One region of the Nosocomiicoccus ampullae genome, then DNA from elsewhere that is predicted to be linked to it. Evidence: predicted binding sites of a transcription regulator. Region 1 holds the regulator's gene; the other holds the start of a gene.
The links. The regulator LexA, encoded in region 1, represses DNA repair genes until DNA is damaged. The targets are predictions, from matches to a motif close to CGAACATATGTTCG.
Positions count from the first base shown of each region.

Region 2: the regulator LexA is predicted to act here: its motif matches at 8,357-8,370, upstream of KPF49_RS04535 (Y-family DNA polymerase).

Region 1 covers NZ_CP079110.1:629,844-639,885, reverse strand. The annotation lists gene KPF49_RS03225 (DUF2621 family protein) at 55-549, shown strand; gene KPF49_RS03220 (CcdC family protein) at 556-1,062, opposite strand; gene KPF49_RS03215 (cytochrome c biogenesis CcdA family protein) at 1,063-1,767, opposite strand; gene KPF49_RS03210 (YneF family protein) at 1,892-2,122, opposite strand; gene tkt (transketolase) at 2,229-4,214, opposite strand; gene KPF49_RS03200 (DUF896 domain-containing protein) at 4,236-4,475, opposite strand; gene KPF49_RS03195 (hypothetical protein) at 4,574-4,777, opposite strand; gene lexA (transcriptional repressor LexA) at 4,921-5,535, shown strand; gene KPF49_RS03185 (YkvI family membrane protein) at 5,742-6,830, shown strand; gene KPF49_RS03180 (YkvI family membrane protein) at 7,267-8,355, shown strand; gene KPF49_RS03175 (protein adenylyltransferase SelO family protein) at 8,413-9,747, opposite strand; gene KPF49_RS03170 (CynX/NimT family MFS transporter) at 9,761-10,042, opposite strand, start outside.
Region 2 covers NZ_CP079110.1:879,488-889,529, reverse strand. The annotation lists gene parC (DNA topoisomerase IV subunit A) at 1-463, shown strand, start outside; gene KPF49_RS04575 (gluconate 2-dehydrogenase subunit 3 family protein) at 567-1,367, shown strand; gene KPF49_RS04570 (GMC family oxidoreductase) at 1,360-3,114, shown strand; gene KPF49_RS04565 (hypothetical protein) at 3,459-3,914, shown strand; gene KPF49_RS04560 (LytTR family DNA-binding domain-containing protein) at 4,254-4,697, shown strand; gene KPF49_RS04555 (DUF3021 family protein) at 4,698-5,072, shown strand; gene KPF49_RS04550 (ABC transporter ATP-binding protein) at 5,150-6,049, shown strand; gene KPF49_RS04545 (ABC transporter permease) at 6,042-7,244, shown strand; gene KPF49_RS04540 (DUF1002 domain-containing protein) at 7,280-8,251, opposite strand; gene KPF49_RS04535 (Y-family DNA polymerase) at 8,390-9,646, shown strand; gene KPF49_RS04530 (aminoacyltransferase) at 9,784-10,042, shown strand, end outside.

The sequences.
Region 1 (10,042 bases):
AAATATGGACAACTATAATTTAATTTTCTATAATTTAATTGAGAGGTGAATAACGTGTACAATGACTTTGTCATGTGGCTAATTGCGGTTTGGGGCTTCATAATGATTGGACTCCTTGCAATTGGTGGATTTTTTATGTTTAGAAAATTTTTAAAAGCATTGCCACGAGAAGACGGTTGGTCAGAACTTGATTGGCAAGAATATTATATAGAACAAGCACTCCCACTTTGGAACGCCGAAGCGAGAAAATTATTAGATGAGTTAGTTTCTCCGGTACCACAAATATTTAGAGGCGTTGCGAAACAAAAGATTGCAGGGAGAATTTCTAAAATTGCACTCGATGAAAAAGTAAGTACAATCCATTTAGACCAAATTATAAAAGGTTATATTATCGCGACACCAAAGCGAGATCATGGATTTATGAAGAAGAAATTAAAAGAGTTAAATATAGACTATTCACCATATGAACATTTATTTGAACTTGCAGACGATGAAAAACAAAAATTCTCTATATTTGAACAAACTGAAGCATTAAAAAAGGTTGAGTAACATCTGTTACTCAACCTTTTCTTTATCTTTAAATTTTAAATAATGGATGACCATGGAAGTTCTCCATATAACTATCATCGTAAAAGCAAGTAAGAAGAACATTCCCCCGATTTCTCCTGGTGAAATATCTTGAGATAATATAGTCTTCATAAATGTACGTATAATAAGTAGTCCAACTAAAATAACTGGAAATAGTTTAGATGGTTTAACGTATAACTCGTCATCTCTTACTTCATATTTTGTTGTAAATAATAGTGCTAAAGAAAATATTGCACCGACAATAACTGCTTCTAATATCAACTGGCCATCTAATCTAAAATACGGAAAGACAAACATCAATGCCCCCGTGGACATCATAATTGGCGGGATAATAATCTTTTTTAAATATAGTGGCGACTTCGTTTCTTGATTTCGCCAAAAGATAACGAGTATCCCCATAATAATCGCACCGATTGATGCGATAATGAATATTTCATTCTCATATGTTTTAAGTAAGTCTAATAACTGATTCATTTAAAACCCTCTAAAGTCACCAAAGTACGGTGATAACCAAATAATGATTTTTGTAAGGCCGTCAAAATATAATAAAATACCCATTAAAATCATAATCACTCCACCGACTTTCATGAGTGTCCCTGAGTATTTTACAATCCATCTCGTACGTGATACAAAGAAACTCAATACAAAAAACGGCACTGAAAAACCTAAGCAGTAAACAATCATTAACATAAGTGCGTTTTCTGGTTCTGTTGCACTCATTGCAAAAATCGCACCGATAATTGGTCCGTTACAAGGTGTCCAACCTGCTGCAAATGCCATACCAATTAAAACTGATCCAATAAATCCACCCGGTCTATTTTTAAATTCAAACTTTCTATTTTTATTGAGAAAATCAAAGTTTAAAATACCTGTAATAATTAAACCGAATATAATAATTAATATCGCACCAATTTGTTGAATCAGCTTAGAGTATTCGATTAATACCCCACCGAAAAATGTTGTACCAAATCCAATTGCAATATATATTAAACTAAACCCAATTAAGAAGAATAGTGTATGTAGTACCGCGCGTAAGTTAAAGTTACGATTTTGAACTTCATCAAAACTCATTCCCGTGATGTAAGATACAAACGCCGGGAATACTGGTAACACACACGGGGAAATAAAACTTAAAACACCCGCACCGAATGCGAGAAAAAATGTAACTTCACTACCCAATTCTTTTTCCTCCACTTCATACTAAGTGTACCACTCAGCATTAAAGACTTCTTCTTTTATTTATAATATTTATGACAAATTTTCAAACCTATAAAAAAACACTGACGAGTGTCAGTGTCACGATTTATTTTTTAACGTCTTTCATGTTTTTGTTCATCATCGTCATCATTTGATTAATTTTCTTTTGTGATGGCTTTTGACCCATTTGCATCATCATCATTCTTAATACGTCTTCGTTAATTGGTGGGTTTTTCTCTAAATAATCCATCATATACTTTCTTGCAAGGAAGAAACCAAGTGCTGTTCCACCTGCTAAAGCAACAATTACGATTAAAATCCAAATCCAAGTTGCCAAATGACTCACCTCTTTTCACTTTTTCAACATTCTAATTGTACATGAATTTTTTTCATCGTTCAACGCATTTAAAACATCCTGCATATAATATGCAGGATGCCTTAAATTAATCTTCTAAAATAATATCAACTAAGTTATCGACTGTGTAACCGTATCTTTCCATAACTTCGTTACCAGGCGCACTTGCACCGAATGTGTCGATCGTTAAGTACTTACCATCTAAACCAACAAATCTTGCCCATCCGATACTTGCCGCCATTTCAACAGCTGTTCTATTTTCAATATGTTTATTTAACACGCTGTCGATATATGCTTTATCTTGTCTAAAGAAAGTTTCAGTATCTGGTATAGATACTACTTTCACGTTGACGTCTTTTTCTTTTAATACTTTTGCCGCTTCAATTGCGAGTGCAACTTCACTACCTGTCGCAAATACAATCGCGTCATCTCCGTTATCATACGCAACGTATCCACCACGCTTAACACCTTCAGCAAGCATCTCTTTTTTGATATCTAATGCTTCAACATCTTGACGCGTTAAAACAAGTGCTGTTGGAGTGTCTGTAGACTCTACTGCACGCTTCCAAGCTTCACGTGTTTCGTTGCCATCTGCTGGACGAATCACATTTAAGTTTGGAATCGCACGAAGTCCAGCGAGTTGTTCGATTGGTTCGTGTGTTGGACCGTCTTCACCGACTGCGATAGAGTCGTGTGTAAATACGTACGTTACTGGTAACTGCATTAATGCACTTAAGCGTACAGCTGGTTTTAAGTAGTCACTAAACACAAAGAAAGTACCAACGTATGGTAAGATCGCGCCGTGTGCTGCCATACCGTTTGCTGCAGCTGCCATTGCGAATTCTCTGACACCAAACCAGATGTTTCTACCACTATAATTATCTTTTGAGAACGCCTCTTCTTTATTGACCATCGTTTTGTTTGAAGATGCTAAGTCTGCTGCTCCACCAAATAATGTTGGTATATTTTCAGATAGCTGTTGAATCACGTCACTCGAACTGCCACGTGTCGCTTTTTTAGATCCAACTTCAAATTCTGGTAAATTCATGTCGTAATCGACTGGTAATTTACCTTCTACTGCGTTTATAAATTTCTCATATTTTTCAGGATACTTTTCTTTATAGTCTTCAAGTAATTCGTTCCATTCACGCTCTAACTTTTCTCCACGCGCTGTTAACGTTTCGTCAAATCTTTCATATACTGACTCATCAACATGGAACTGTTTTGAATGATCTAATTCATAATGTTCAAATGCACTTTTTCTTTCATCTTCACCGATTGGTGCACCGTGAGAATCACTTTTACCTTGTTTGTTCGGTGAACCATATCCGATGATTGTTTTAATTTCAATTAATGATGGTTGATCTGATTCTTTTGCTTTTTTAATTGCTTCATTAATTGCATCCACGTCGTTACCATCATCAACACGGTGGTAATCCCAGTGATATGATTTAAAACGCCCTTCAATATCTTCAGAGAAACTCATATCTAAATCTCCGTCAAGAGAAATATCGTTTGAATCATATAACACGATTAACTTATCTAGCGCTAAGTGTCCTGCGAGTGATGCTGCTTCATGAGAAATTCCTTCCATTAAGTCACCGTCACTTGCTAAAACATAAGTGTAGTGGTCAACGAGTTCATGCCCGTCTGTATTAAATAGACTAGCTAAATGTCTTTCTGCCATCGCCATACCAACACTCATTGCAAACCCTTGTCCAAGTGGGCCTGTTGTAATCTCTACACCATCAGTATGTTTAAATTCTGGGTGTCCAGGTGTTCTTGACTCATATTGGCGGAACTCTTTAATGTCATCCATTGAAATTACGTCTGCAAAGTGAAGTAAACTATATAACAGCATACTTCCGTGTCCCGCACTTAAAATGAAGCGGTCTCTATTGAACCATTTCACTGAGTTTGGGTTAAAGTTTAAATGTTCTTTCCAAAGTGTATAAGCCATTGGTGCCGCACCCATTGGAAGCCCAGGGTGTCCTGAATTTGCTTTTTCAATCGCATCAATTGATAAAGCACGAATTGAATTAACAACAAGTTGGTCAGTCTGATCAAAAGTCATAAAAAATAAAGTCTCCTTAATCTATTTCTTGTTTTTCTTACTATTTTGAATATCTTTAACTTTTTGTGGCGTTACGTCATTACCTTCAGGGTCAATTACTTTAGAATTTTCGAGTTGTGATTTAAAACTTTTTCTAAAGTTTTTTAAATACTCACCGCGAAGTGAGTTTAACTCATCTAACTCATCTTTTGTAATCTTTTCTTCACGTTTTAACTTCGCCAATTCATTCAGTCTAGTTAGTTTTTTATCATCTAACATGATGATCAATCCTTTCACTTTAAATTTACCATAAAAAAACGCATTCGGCTATATTGCCGATGCGTAAATATCATATATTATCTGTTTACTATATATCAGTATTACTTAGAAACTATTTCAACGTTACTGTTCGTATCTATGTTCGGTGAAAATTCGTGAAAAGTAGTTGCTGCTTGAGAAATTCCAATTGGCTGATCGATATCGTATAGTGGTGCATTTATATAAAAATCGACTAAGAAATATAAGCTTAGAGCGATAAGGACTATAGTAATAATAGTAATAGTGACTTGTTCTTGTTTGACCATATATAACACATCTCCTAGAACATTTGTTTGTATTTATATGATAATAGAACACGTGTTCGTTGTCAATGATTTACGAACAAATGTTTGTAGCATTATATTAAATATGTTAAAATTAAGCTAATTCATAATTCGGAGGATTTATTATGGAACAACTAACTACGCGTCAAAAAGAAGTACTGAAATATATAAAAGAATGTGTCAATGAAAAAGGTTATCCGCCAAGTGTTCGTGAAATTGGAAATGCGATTGGTCTTCAGTCAAGTTCAACAGTTCACGGTCACTTAAGTAAACTAGAAGAAAAAGGTTATATTAAAAGAGATCGTACAAAACCAAGAGCAATTGAAGTTGTCAGTCAAGAACTTGAACAAAAAGTTGAGGTCATTCACGCACCAGTTCTCGGTAAAGTAACGGCAGGCTTACCAATCACAGCCGTTGAAAACGTTGAAGAGTATTTTCCATTACCAGAGCATTTAACTGCTGGTCATAATAGTGAGGTATTCCTATTATCAGTTGTTGGTGATAGTATGATTGAAGCGGGAATTCACGACGGAGATAAAGTAATCGTTAGAAAGCAAAATATCGCGCATAACGGTGAAATCATCGTCGCAATGAACGATGACAACGAAGCAACAGTGAAACGTTTTTACAAGGAAAAAGGTTATTATAGACTTCAACCTGAAAATAGTACAATGGCACCGATTATTCTAGACTCAGTGACTGTCTTAGGAAAAGTGATTGGTCTTTATCGTGAACTTTAATACTTATTAAAATGATAAACATTCATTGATATGTTTATCATTTTTTATTGTTGTCATAAATACGCTATCATTTTTATAATTTCGGACAAATATTACACTATAGAAATTATGATACACCTATCTCTTATATAGTGTAATATTAAACTTTACATCTACCCTACGTACTGTATAATCATCAAATGTATTCACAAAAGGGAGATGATCAATTGAATATTAAAGAACTCTTGAAGTTTGCTTTCGCATACTGCGGTATCGTTATCGGTGCTGGTTTTGCGACAGGTCAAGAGATTATGCAGTTCTTTACAAATGATGGGATTATGAGTTTTGCAGGAATTGTTCTTGCTGTCTTAATGGTAACTTTTGTATTTAGACAATCTGCAAAAGTTGGCTATTTATATGATGTTGATTCCCATGAGTTACCTCTTATAAAATTATTTGGAAAATACTTCGGAACATTTTTAGACTACGCATTAGTATTCTTTATGTATGTGACGTGTTTTGTAATGATTGCAGGGGGCGGAAGTAACTTAAATGAAAGTTTCGGTATGCCTACTTGGGTTGGATCAATCGTTATGATTATATTAGTCTCAATTACATTAATGCTAAAGTTTGATAGAATTATTAACTTACTTGGTATCGCTACACCTATTCTTTTAATTATGGTAATCTTCATGACAATTTTTGCATTTATTAATGCAGATCTTTCAGTTGTTGAAGGTGCTAAATATGCAGATTCATCTGTTCCACCTTGGAACGTCTGGTGGATTGACGCAACTGTATATGCCGGGCTAATGTACGGCGTTGGATTTAGTTTCATTACGATTATGGGCTCTGACACTAGACTTTATGAAGTAGTTAAAAGAGGATCATTACTCGGTGGATTATTTGTACTTATTTTAATGCTACTATTAAATGGTGGATTACTGTTAAATATGGATATTGCAGTCACTAAAGACATCCCTGCACTAGTCGTTGCTAATGCGGTACATCCATTGTTTGGATCTATCTACTCTATCGTTATAATCGTACTGATTTACAACACTGTAGTTGCGTTAATGTATGCTGTACTTGTTAGATTTACAAAAGCAAGAAGTAAAAATTATGCAATACTATTAGCAATATTAATGGTCGTTGCATTCCTATTTACGAGAATTGGATTCGTAGAATTAATTAATATTTTCTATCCATTATATGGATATCTAGGAATTATCGTCGGTCTAGGATTCTTTGTATTATGGATTAGAAAGAAAGTACAGCGTTCAAAATATTACGATCGTACAAATATTGAAGATTAAGTATTTAGCCTATCCAGTAATTGGATAGGCTTTTTATTTTATAATGAACTATTGTTTAATTTCATAGAGTTTATTTTTCATTAAACTATTTACTCATTCGTTAACGTAAAATCAATTTGCATTAATGTTTTTTTCATCTATTAATGCAAATCGGATTTGTGTCAACATGGTATGTGATTCGTTAACGTATCCGCTATAATTGTCAATGAAAGTAAACACTCTTTAACGTAAAATCAATTTGCGTTAACGTACGATTTAACTGCGGATAAAATACTATATATTTTTACACATTAATCTTATCTATCTGGTTAAATAGATTTTTTATTATATTTATTAAACGCAAAGATGGTTAAAAGTTATATAAAAAGTAATTGTAAACTTTACACAACTATATCTTATTGTATAATAAATTTATATATAGGTAGGAGTTGTTTTTTTGAATATTAAGGAACTATTTAAATTTGCCTTTGCATATTGTGGTATCGTTATCGGTGCCGGATTTGCAACTGGCCAAGAAATTATGCAATTTTTTACGAATAATGGAATGGCGAGCTTCATATCTATTATTTTATCTGTTTTAATTATGACGTTTATTTTTAGACAAATTGCTAAAGTCGGGTACATATACGACGTTGAGTCACATGAGTTAACTCTAAATAAGTTATTTGGTAATGTAGTCGGTCGTATTCTCGACTATTCTCTCGTCTTTTTTATGTTCGTCACGAGCTTCATAATGCTCGCTGGTGGTGGTAGTAACTTAAATGAAAGTTTTGGTCTACCGACTTGGATGGGTACAATCGTACTGATTGTACTCGTTTCAATTACGTTAATGTTAGATTTTGATAAAATTATTAACTTACTCGGTATCGCAACACCAATTCTTTTAATTATGGTAACTGTTATGTCTATATATGCCTTTTCGACTGCAGATATGTCAATTTCTGAGGGTGCTACATACGCGGATTCTACTGTCCCTCCTTGGAATATTTGGTGGATTGATGCGGTAGTCTATGCGGGACTAATGTTCGGTGTCGGATATAGTTTTATTACGATTATGGGATCAGATACGAGACTATATGATGTCGTTAAAGATGGATCATTACTCGGTGGTTTGTTTGTACTTATTTTACTACTCCTCTTGAATGGAAGTTTATTATTAAACATGGACGCTGCTGTAACTAAAGATGTGCCAGCATTAGTCGTCGCGGATGCTGTACACCCGTGGTTTGGTTCGATATACTCTATCATTATTATTATTTTAATTTACAATACAGTAGTCGCTTTAATGTATGCTGTACTCGTTAGATTTACTGATTTTAAGAGTAAATCATACGTTACATTGATGATCATTCTAATGGTCGTTGCATTCTTTTTAACACGCATTGGATTTGTTACGTTAATTAACATATTCTATCCATTATATGGATATTTAGGAATTATTATTGCAATTGGATACTTTGTGTTATGGATAAGAAAGAAAGTACAGCGTTCACCTTATTATGACAATACAGAAGATGAAGAATAAAAAATACTCCTAAACTAGAAGTCTAGTTTAGGAGTATTTTTATTACCTAATTAAGTTTTACGTACCACACGTCGTATAAAAGTTATTTCCTTTTGACTCTTTTAAGTACTCCGGTACATTATCATTAAATGGTTTAGTACATGCTTTAAGCATTTCATGGACTTTATTGTAGTCCCCGTTTAATGCTTCTTCTATCGCGTTTAAAACTGTATGATGTCTTGGTACAAATGACGGATTTTTCTTTTTCATTAAATCAAAATTGACAGAATGATCACCGTAATTTGGTGTGAAATCTAATCTACCAAGAGCTAGTTGTCTAAACGTATTCGTATAATCTAATTGTCTAGTTTCGATTTCCTTTAAAAATTCAATAATCATTTTCTGGTCTGTCTCACTATTATAATCAATCTGTTCAACTCCAATTTTTTCTCCCATTAACATAAACCATTTTCGGTTATAAATTAATGGAAATTCATCGAGAACAGATTGTGCTATTTCCACCGCTTCTTTTTCATCATCGCTAAATAAAGTAATCATAGCCTCACCAAGTTTACTTAAATTCCAATGCATAATCTTTGCTTGATTTGAAAAGCGATATCTTCCTTGCTGATCGATTTGACTAAATACTGCATTTTGGTCATATGTTTCTATAAATGCACATGGCCCAAAATCAATTGTCGAACCGTCAATTGTTACGTTATCTGTATTCATAACTCCATGCACGAATCCAGCACTTTGCCACATTGCCACGAGTTCTGCTTGTTTTCTAACGACCATTTCAAAAAACTTTTTGTATTTTACATTATTTTCTAATTCACTGAGGTATGAATAATGTCTATTTATAGAGTAATCAATGATCTCTTTTAAATACGGTTCTCCAGCGATTTTTCCAAACTGAATTGTTCCAACACGTAGATGGGAATTCGCAACTCTGATAAGCAGTGCTGCTATTTTATCAGCTTCTCGTTCAGCAATTTCTGTCGTTTCTAATAGTGCGAGACTTCTCGTTGTTGGAATATTAATGTTATATAAAAACTCAGAATAAATATATTCTTTAATTGCTGCGTTTAGTGGTAATAAACCATCACCGCCACGTGAATACTTTGTCGGTCCGCTTCCTTTCACTGCAATATCAACGTAAGAATTGTCCAATAGCGCTTCGCCTAAAATAATTTGTCTTCCATCACCTAAAATAACTGGACTCCCAAATTGGTGACCAAAATAACTTTGAGAAAATGGAGTACGTTGATTTTTAAAAATATCAGAAGCATTATTAAAATTAAATTTACGACCTAAAGGTACGTTAAATAATCTTTCTTTATATTCATAATTCACTGGTGAATGCTCTTCATAAAACACTTCACTATTATTTAAATATGTGTAGCTATACATTATATCTACCTCTTTATTTAATCGTTTCTTCGACAGTTTTATCTTCAGCTGCAATCATTAATGTTATAAATACTATTATACTTAACGCGATGAAAATATAAATGTTAATGATTTCATTTTGAATGTAGTCTTGAATAACTCCCATAATAAGTGGTCCACTTGCCGCAATCACGTATCCAATGGATTGTGAGAATCCAGACAGCATCATACTACCGTCATATGTATTTGCTTTTAAAGAGAAAAAGACCATACATGTTAAAAATGCAGCACCGACGCCGACACCCATGATTAGCAT
Region 2 (10,042 bases), 250 kb from region 1:
AGGTGAATCAAATATACTATTATTAACAAAACAAGGAATCTCACTTATGTTTAACATTAATGAAGTGTCAGACACAGGCCTTAGAACTAAAGGAGTTAAAGGTATTTCACTTAAAGAAAACGATGCGGTTGTCAGCGGAAACTTAACAACAAATCAAGATTACGTATTATCTGTAACAAACCGCGGAGCTGTGAAACGTACGAATCTTAAAGAATTTGAGATAGGTAAACGTAGTCAAGTTGGGCGAGCATTATATAAAAACGTGAAGTCAAAACCACATGAAGTATTACGTGCAAGATTATTTACAGAAGACTTTACAGTGTCATTAATAAGTGACGAAAATCGAGAAGATATACAAGCAATGGATATTCGTTTATCAGAAATGTATTCTAACGGATCATTTATAGTAGATGAAGACACATTTGGGGAAATAGATAAAGTTATATTTTCAATCTATTCTTAGAATGTAAAAAGGCGTTAACTTATAGTTAATGCCTTTTTCATGTTGTACTTTTTTAATAAGTGGTTTAAAGTAGATATATGTTAATGAAAAGGGGGAAATTAACATGCCAGAAAACAATAGTGAAAAGCAATTTTCAAGACGTGATTTCTTGAAAACAACTGGTGTGGCTACCGGTGGTATAATCGGTGGGTCATTACTTGGTGGACTTATTGGATTTAATTTAGATGGTGATAATAAGTCAGGTAGTGGCCAAGGCGGCGACAATAGCGGAAGCAATGGTGATAATCAAGCGGACACATTACCAATTGAAGATGCACGTACATATATTAGTCGTCAAGATGATTTTAAAAACTTAGCAGCAGCTGCTGACGTAATATATCCAGAGGATGATAATGGTCCAGGTGCGACTGAACTAGGTGTGCCATACTTCATCGATAGACAACTGTATGGTCACTATGGTCATAACGCAACTGATTACCGTCAAGGACCATTTGAACCAATGAAATCAGATACTCATGGTCGTCAGGAAAGAATTACACGTGGCGAAATGATGATTATCGGTCTTAGAAAATTAACTGATGTCAGTCAAGAAGAACATGACAAAAAATTCCATGAACTCGAAGAAGATCAGATGATTGACATCTTGAAAAAATTTGAATCAGGTGATGTTGATACACCAGGTATGCGTTCAGAAGCATTTTTCGGTTTATTAAGAGACCTTGTTATTGAAGGTGTGTATTCTGACCCAGCATATGGTGGTAACAGAAACATGGAAGGTTGGAAGATGATCGGATATCCTGGTCCACGTATGGGATGGGAAAACGATATTGCTTCAGAAGACTTCTTAGAATTAGAGCCTGAAAGTTTAAGAGATTACCAAGGAGGAGGCGTAACTTATGGCTAAGAAATTAGATAAAGTAGACGTAGTAGTCGTAGGTACCGGCTGGGCTGGCGGTGTTGTCAGTGCAGAAATGGCAAAAGCTGGTAAAAAAGTAGTTACACTTGAGCGTGGTGAAAACGCAAATCGTGAAGACTACATCGGTGTAAAAGATGAGTTACGTTTTGATAATAGATTCGAAATTATGCAAAACCTTAAAGGCGATACAGTGACGTCTCGTAACGAATTAGACGAAACTGCATTACCAGTTCGTACAATGAAAGACTTCCAACTCGGAGTAGACGTTGGTGGTGCAAGTGTGCACTGGGCAGGTTCTACATATCGTTATTGGCCGTATGACTTTGAAATTCGTAGTATGACAGAAGAACGCTATGGTAAAGATAAGATTCCTGAAGAAATGTCTATTCAAGACTGGGGAATTACTTATGATGAATTAGAGCCATACTATGAAAAATGGGAAAAAACTGCGGGTATCGGTGGAGAGCAAGACCCATTAGCTCCAGAGCGTAAAATGGAGTGGCCAAACCCACCAATGGAAGAAACTCCTCCATTAAAATTATTTAAAGATGCGGCTAAAGAATTAGGTTTACACCCATTCCAAATGGCATCAGGCAACATGTCTGCAAACTATGAGAACCCAGATGGTGAAAAACTTAATAAATGTATGTACTGTTCATTCTGTACGCGTGCAGGATGTGACTTTAGTGCGAAATCTGACCCACTAGCAACAGTTATTCCTACAGCATTAAAACACGATAACTTTGAGTTACGTACAAGCTCTTTAGCACGTCGTGTAATTTATGACAAAGATTCTAAAAAAGCTGAAGGTATTTTATATACTGACCTAGTAACAGGTGAAGAATACGAGCAACCAGCAGACGTTGTTGTATTAGCAGCATTCGCAATTTCAAACAACCGTCTACTTATGCTTTCAGATATCGGTGAACAATACGATCCAAAAACTCGTAAAGGTGTAATTGGACGTAACTTCAACGGTCAATATAACTCAGCGTTTAACGGTGCAAGAGGATTCTTCGACGATAAGAAGTTCAATCTTTACATGGGTGCAGGAGCACTCGGTGCATGCTTAAACGATTATCAAGCAGATAACTTTGATCACTCAGACCTCGACTTTATCGGTGGTGGATGTATCGAATTACGTCAATACGGATTTGGTGCGATCACTAGTGGACAAAACATTAAAGGCGACACACCAACTTGGGGTAAAGAGTTTAAGGAAGAGTCACTAAAATATGCATATAGTATGCTACATGTTTGGTATTCTGCATGTACTTTATCTTACTACCACAACTATACGGATTTAGATCCAACATATAAAGATGAGTTTGGTGATCCGTTACTACGCGTCACTTACAAATTCGGTGACAACGAACGCAACATCGCGAAGTTCGGTGTAGAAAGATGTCATGAAATCTTAGATGCAATGGGTGCAGACCACATCGAAGACGACGAAGTACCAGACGAATTTGACCACAAGTATCAAGGTGGACACTACACAGGTGGAGTTATCATGGGTGAATCAAGTGAAACTTCAGCAGTTAACAACTACTTACAAATGTGGGACGTTGATAACCTATTCGTAGTCGGTGGATCAGCATTCCCTCAATTCGGAGGACACCACCCAACACCAACAATCGGTGCACTCGCATACCGTGCATCAGAAGGTATTCTTAAATACTTAGACGACGGTGGCGGACAATTAGTAAAAGAGAAAAAAGCAGCAAAAGCTTAATATATTATTTAACCCCTAGAACTAGAAGACTAGTTTTAGGGGTTTTTGTAATGGCCAATTTTAATTAGCAAAAAGTAAAGGATTTTATTAATAATATTAATTTAATTAGCGAATTTATATTCATTTTACTTATATTTGTTAAATAAATCACTTTATCTAACAAAAATATGGATTAATCGATAAATATGTTAAATAAAAGTATTTAATTAACATATTCATGATTAGAAATTTTGTTTTTGTAAAATGAAAGGTATATGGATATGAAGCAATAGTTAAACCATATAAAAGAAATAATAACTTATGCTATTATAAACGGTAATAGTGTTTCTATAGAGGTGAATGTAGTGGGGAAGTTTTTAGATTTCTTCTTTTCTAAAAGAAGTCGTGAGGATCGTGAGCGTGATGGTGTTTTATCGCTTAGAGAGAAGCTCGAGAAAGATTATCGTGAAGATGGATACAATAAAATTCCGTATATTTCATCTGAAGGTGATGCGCATAATCTGTTAAAGCAAATTAAATTGTCTAACACGTTATTGCCGCATAAATCGTATATGACGTTTATTAATGATGACGAGTTAGTGTTCGGGCACGTCGTTATGCTTTGGTGGGTTAAGAATGTGAATCGTAAACGCGCACCGAAGTTCTTCTCACAGGAGTATGGTTTAAATTTTAAAGAAGAATTAAAGTGGTTAAAGACTTTAGGTTTTGTTGATGAAGAAAATGTGTTAACCAAAAAAGGTGAAGACATGTTGAATAGTCATACGGATATCATTGAACATCATAAAGAGAAATTTAAGTAAGGTTGCTAGGTTAATCTAAACTTATTTAACAAAAATTCTCGGAATATGATAGATATATCAGGATAATTAACATATTTTAGAATGTAGGACTGATTTTTGTTAAATATATCTTTTTATCTAACAAAATTGAAGGCAAATAACTAAAAAGTGTTAAATAAAACTGTTTATTTAACAAATATCATACTAAAAGCAATGATTATGTTAAATATAAGCACTTCTCACTATAAGAGAAGTGCTTTTTTACCGGTTATACCGATATTTTTACCACTTACGAACTTTTTAACTATAATTTTTAATTAAATTGTATACTGAATTTAGCAAGTGAGGGAGGGGCTGAAATTGAAGGTTAATCTTATTATTGATAGTAGTTTAGAAGAAGATGAAGTACAAGTACACGCGCAAAATGCTACTACTGGCGCACGGGTCTTGTCATATGTCGATCATTTTACAAAAGATAAGGAAAACATCACCGTGAAATCTGATGATGAATTTACCGTCATTAAAAAGATGGATATCGTTTGTGCGGAAATCCATAACAAAATCCTGACGATTTATACGAGTAAAGAAACAGTACAAACGTATAAAAGTCTCACGATGTTTTTAGATGAATTGAACTCGAATACATTTATGCAAGTATCGAAGTTTGAGTTGTTGAACATACAGATGATTAAAAAAGTCGAACCATCTTTTTCTGGGAATTTAATTGCAGTCATTTCGAACGGACAAAAGGTCAATATTTCAAGACGATTTGTATCAATTTTAAAAGAAAGGTTGGGGATTTAAATGTTAGGAAATGCATTAAAGTTTATGGTTCAATCTGTACTAATCGGGAGCTTTATCTATTTAGTTTCACTTATGATTTTAGACCCTTCGAAAGAAATTGTGTCAGTGTGGATCGCCTCTTTACTTATTGGACTTGCCTCTTGTGCACATTTAACTAAAATGCCACCACCTCTTGCTGGACTCATACAACTCGTTGTTGGTGCAGTTGCTTTCACTACTGTTGCGATCATGAACGGCTGGATTTCAGCAACTCTAACTGATATATCTTTCTATGCCGCTTCAATCGTTGTCATTATTTTAATCGTCCAAAGTATATTTATTATTATGGCAATTCGTGATAGTAAAGAAATTAACGAAAAATTAAATGATAAATAATATGCTTAGAGAACTTTTATATTGAAGGTGTTTCACGTTATACTAAATACTATACAAATATAACTAGGATGGTGCTTATGGGACTAAGAATTAATCATTTGACGAAAAAGTTCGGTGATTTTACTGCTGTAGATGATTTAAATTTTAATGTTCAAGATGGTGAAATGTACGGTTTACTCGGTGGAAACGGTGCAGGGAAAACGACGACGTTTCGTATGATTTTAAATATATTAAATCCGACAAGTGGCTCTGTGACGTTTAACGATAAAAAAATCGATTATAATTTTACGGATTATATCGGCTACTTACCAGAAGAACGCGGGCTACATCCGAAACTGACAGTCGAGGAACAAGTGCTTTACCTTGCGCAACTTAAAAACATGTCAAAACAAGATGCTAAAAAACAACTAGAATATTGGTTGGAACGTTTTAACGTATCTGAAAACATGAATAAGAAGATTGGTGCATTATCTAAAGGGAACCAGCAAAAGATTCAGCTTATTGCGAGTATTATTCATAATCCGAATCTACTTATACTCGATGAGCCGTTTTCTGGATTAGACCCGGTTAATGTAGAGTTGTTAAAAGAAGCTGTCAAAGAGTTAAATAAAAATGGTGCAACGATTATTTTTAGTACCCACCGTATGGAACATGTCGAAGAATTATGTGAATCAATTTGTATTTTAAAACATGGCACACAAGTTGCGGAAGGTTCGATTCAGTCAATTAAAGATGACTATAAGCAAAAAACGATATTAATTCGTGGTACGCATGACGTATCATTTTTAAAGGATTATCCAGGTGTTTTATCTTACAATGAGTCAAATGATTTAGTGACGTTAAAGATTGAAGATGAAACAATCGCGCAACCGATTTATGAGCGTATTACACCACTTGGTTACTTTAGTGAGTTTAGCGTAAAAGATCCGACATTAAACGAAATATTTATAAGTAAAGTGGGTGAGCGCGGTGAATAAATTTTTAGTGACGTTACTGTCGACGTATAAACAAAAGGTTAAATCAAAATCGTTTATAATCACGACATTGTTACTTATTGCATTCGTATTTGCAGGTATGAACTTCGACAAAATTTTAAATCTATTTGATAGTGAAGATGAAAAAACAGCCCTAACAATAGAAGCGACAGAAGAAGATAGAGAAGTTGTTACAGATGTCATTAAATCGTTCGATGATACGATTATTATAGAGTCAGAATCTAATAACGTACTAACAATTAACTCTGAAGATCTACCGATTAAAGCGACGTTAACTACTGACGAGGAATTATCTAACGATAACCGTCAAGCGATAGAAGTCGCACTCGATGAGTTAAATAAACTATACGTGTCAAATGCGATTGATATTTCTAAAGAAGATTTAGCTTTACTTGATTCAAGTGCAGATTTAACAGTAAAAAGTAGTGATCCTGACGATGAAACAGACGAAGCTGGATTTTTTGAAAGTGAGAACTTATTAAATATAGTCGTTATTTACGCTGTTATTATGCTTATGTTCTTTATCATCATTGGATATGCGAGTCAAATCGCAACGGAAATTGCTCATGAGAAATCATCACGAGTGATTGAAATGATTGTTTCAAGCATATCACCGACGCGTCATGTTTTAGCGAAAGTAAGCGCGATTATACTCGTATCTTTCACACAGATACTGATTGTGATTGGTTCAGGACTTATTGCATTTAAAATGTCTTCTCTAGAAGCAACATTATCAGACTTTGAACTAGTTTCAAATGAGCAAACTGTACCAATTATTGTTTACTCTGTCGTATTTTTAATACTCGGATTATTACTATACTTAATATTTGCAGCATTACTCGGATCATTTATATCACGTATGGAAGATTTACAACAAGGACTCATGCCACTCACATTTATTTCAATTGGTGGATTTTATATCGGTCTATTTAACATTATGAATAGTGACGGAACACTTCTTAAAATAAGTAGTTACTTCCCGTTCTTTACACCGTTTACAATGCCGGTGCGATTACTTAACTTAGATACATCGATGAGTGTAATATATATCGGCATCGTAATTCTCGCTATTTCAGTTGTATTGTTACTGTTCTTGACAACAACTGTATACAAACGCAACGTGTTAATGAATGATTCTAATATGTTAAAATCGATTAAAAAGATGAAAAACATGTAAAATAAATGCCGATGGGATATCCATCGGCATTTTGTTTAGTTAAATAAATTTTTAATTGAATCAATAAGTGATCTAAAGAAAGATTTAATTGACTCGATAAGTCCTTGTCCTTCTTCACTTTGAGAGAAATCTTTAATATCATTTCCTAAGTTTTTCGCTTGCTCTTTAGCATCTTTAAACGCGTCACTATCTTTAATTTGGTTAAGTAAGTCTTTTGAGCTATCTAAAATTTTACTTGCAGAGTCTTCATTAAAGAATCCGGAGTTTTTAATTTGAATGATAATATTAATAATCTGGTTTTTCTGATTATCTGTGATGACGTCTTGTAAACCGTTGTCTTTAAGTTTTTCATCGACAATTTGACGAACATCATCTTCAGTTAAGTCTTTACCATCGTTGATTTGGTTAATGATCGTAATTTTAATTTCAGTAATGGCTTTATTTAACTGAGATTCACTGTAGCCATCTTTACCTTCGTTTTCAGACGTGATATCTGAGATTGTGTTTAGTTCATCTTGAGCGTTTTTCGTATATTCAGTATTTAAACTTTCGCCTTGAACTTCGTATGCTTTATAGATTCCTGTTAACGCTGATTCTCCAGTAACGTCGTGTGGTGCAGCAATTGTTACGTCTGCATCAGTGACGCCAGCTGTGATTAGCGCGTTTTGGTAAGTCTCAGGGCTAATTTGTGTGATTTTACCGTAAGTTTCGTCGATGTCAATTTTTAACCCACCAGAGTTTTTCTCCATAATACGAATACTTGAGAATAAAATATTATCGTCGTATCTATAGTTAATATACTTTTCAGTATCATTACCGTAAACATAATCGACAATATCTGAATCTTTTGTACCAAGTAACTGAGTAATTTTTTCTTTATCCGGAGAATTTTCTAATCCCGCACCATATATCGTTACACTCTCTTTCCATTCTGAAGCAGCAAATGCTTTAGAAGATAAACTAAATGTAAGTAAAAGAGATGTTAAAATAAGTAACCACTTTTTCATAGTTCATACCTCTCATATATAAATTTGCTTTAAGAATACTATATTAACTAGCGATATACAAAAGATAAGGTATTTCATCTGAGTTAAAATGTGTTATCCTTATATAGAACATATGTTCGCTTTAAGGAGAGAACGCTTATGTATAACTATTATTTATGTCCAAAAAGAGAGATATTTTGTATCGATCAAAAAAGTTTTTTCGCGAGTGTATCTTGCTTGATGAACGGATGGGATCCAAAAACAACGTACCTTGCGGTCGTTGGTGATGTTGAAGAAAAGGGATCTGTCGTTTTAGCAGCGACACCAAAAATGAAAGAAATTGGTATTAAAACAGGGTCTAGACATTTCGAAGTTCCAAAAGCGGACCACATTAAAGTGATTAACCCATCGATGAAAACATATTTAACGTATTCAAAAAAAATAACTGAAATTGCGTTACAATATGTTGCGCCTGAAGATTTTCATCAATATTCTATCGATGAATTTTTTATGGATGTGACAGATAGTTATCATCTCTTTGCTGAAACACCGTATGAACTTGCAGAAATTTTAAAAGCACATATTTATAGAGAAACACTCATTGAATGTGCGATTGGTATTGGTGATAACGTTTTGTTAAGTAAAGTATCACTAGATATTGAAGCGAAAAAGATGCCAAATGGGATTACAGAGTGGCGATATCATGATATCGCTGAAAAGTTATGGCCGATTTCACCGCTTAGAAATTTTTTTGGTATTAATAAACGTTCAGAAAAGAAATTAAATCAGCGTGGTATTTTTACAGTGAAAGATTTAGCCCTTTACCCGGTAGAATATTTAAAAAAAGATTTCGGTGTGATTGGAATCGACTGGCATATGCATGCTAACGGTCTAGATTTTAGTAAGTTAAGCGAAAAATACAATGCAAAAAGTCCGACAATCGCTAAGAGTCAAATTTTAATGAGAGATTATGAGTTTCATGAACTATATGTCGTCATACTTGAACACGTCGATGAAGTTATTCATAGACTCCGGTTAATGAATCGTTTTGCACGCACGATTCAATTTCAAGTGACTACAAAATACGGTAAATCGTATCGTCAGCAGTTTACAATTGACGAAGGAACGCATGACGAGAACGAAGTGATGTTTGGTATTTGGATTCGTCTTAAAAAGATTGCAGATGAAAGTGCATTGTACCGAACGATTAGTGTAAGTTTAACGAACTTAATCAGCAACAAGTATATTCAAGGCAATTTGTTTAAAGAAAATGATGAAAAACGTGAACAATTATTAAAGACAATCGATGAACTAAAAATTAAATACGGAACATTAAGTGTGATGCGCGCGTTAAGTATGACAGAAGCATCGACGTTAAAACTTAGAGAGGGACTTATTGCAGGACATAAGCGCTAAAAACTTCACATAAATTATGCTATAATAATAGATTGGATATTCACTTAGAAATTTAGCTTTGAATAGAATAGAGTAGTGAAAAAATGCTATACTTTAAACGGAATTTAAAGAGAGCATTCGAAAAAGGATTGAAATTAATGGAGTTTGTAGAACTTACTGAAAGAGAATTTGAGCAATATACGACTGAACATTTTAGTCATTTTACTCAAACGTTAGATAATTACCGCTTAAAAGTAGAAGAAGGTACAAAGAGTTACTTCGTTGGTTTAAAACATAACGGTGAAGTAAAAGCAGCCTGTTTAGTTACGCTTGGCCGCGTTATGAAATTCTTTAACTTTGCGTATACGAATAGAGGACCTGTACTTGATTATTCTGATCATAGAATAGTTAAAGCAT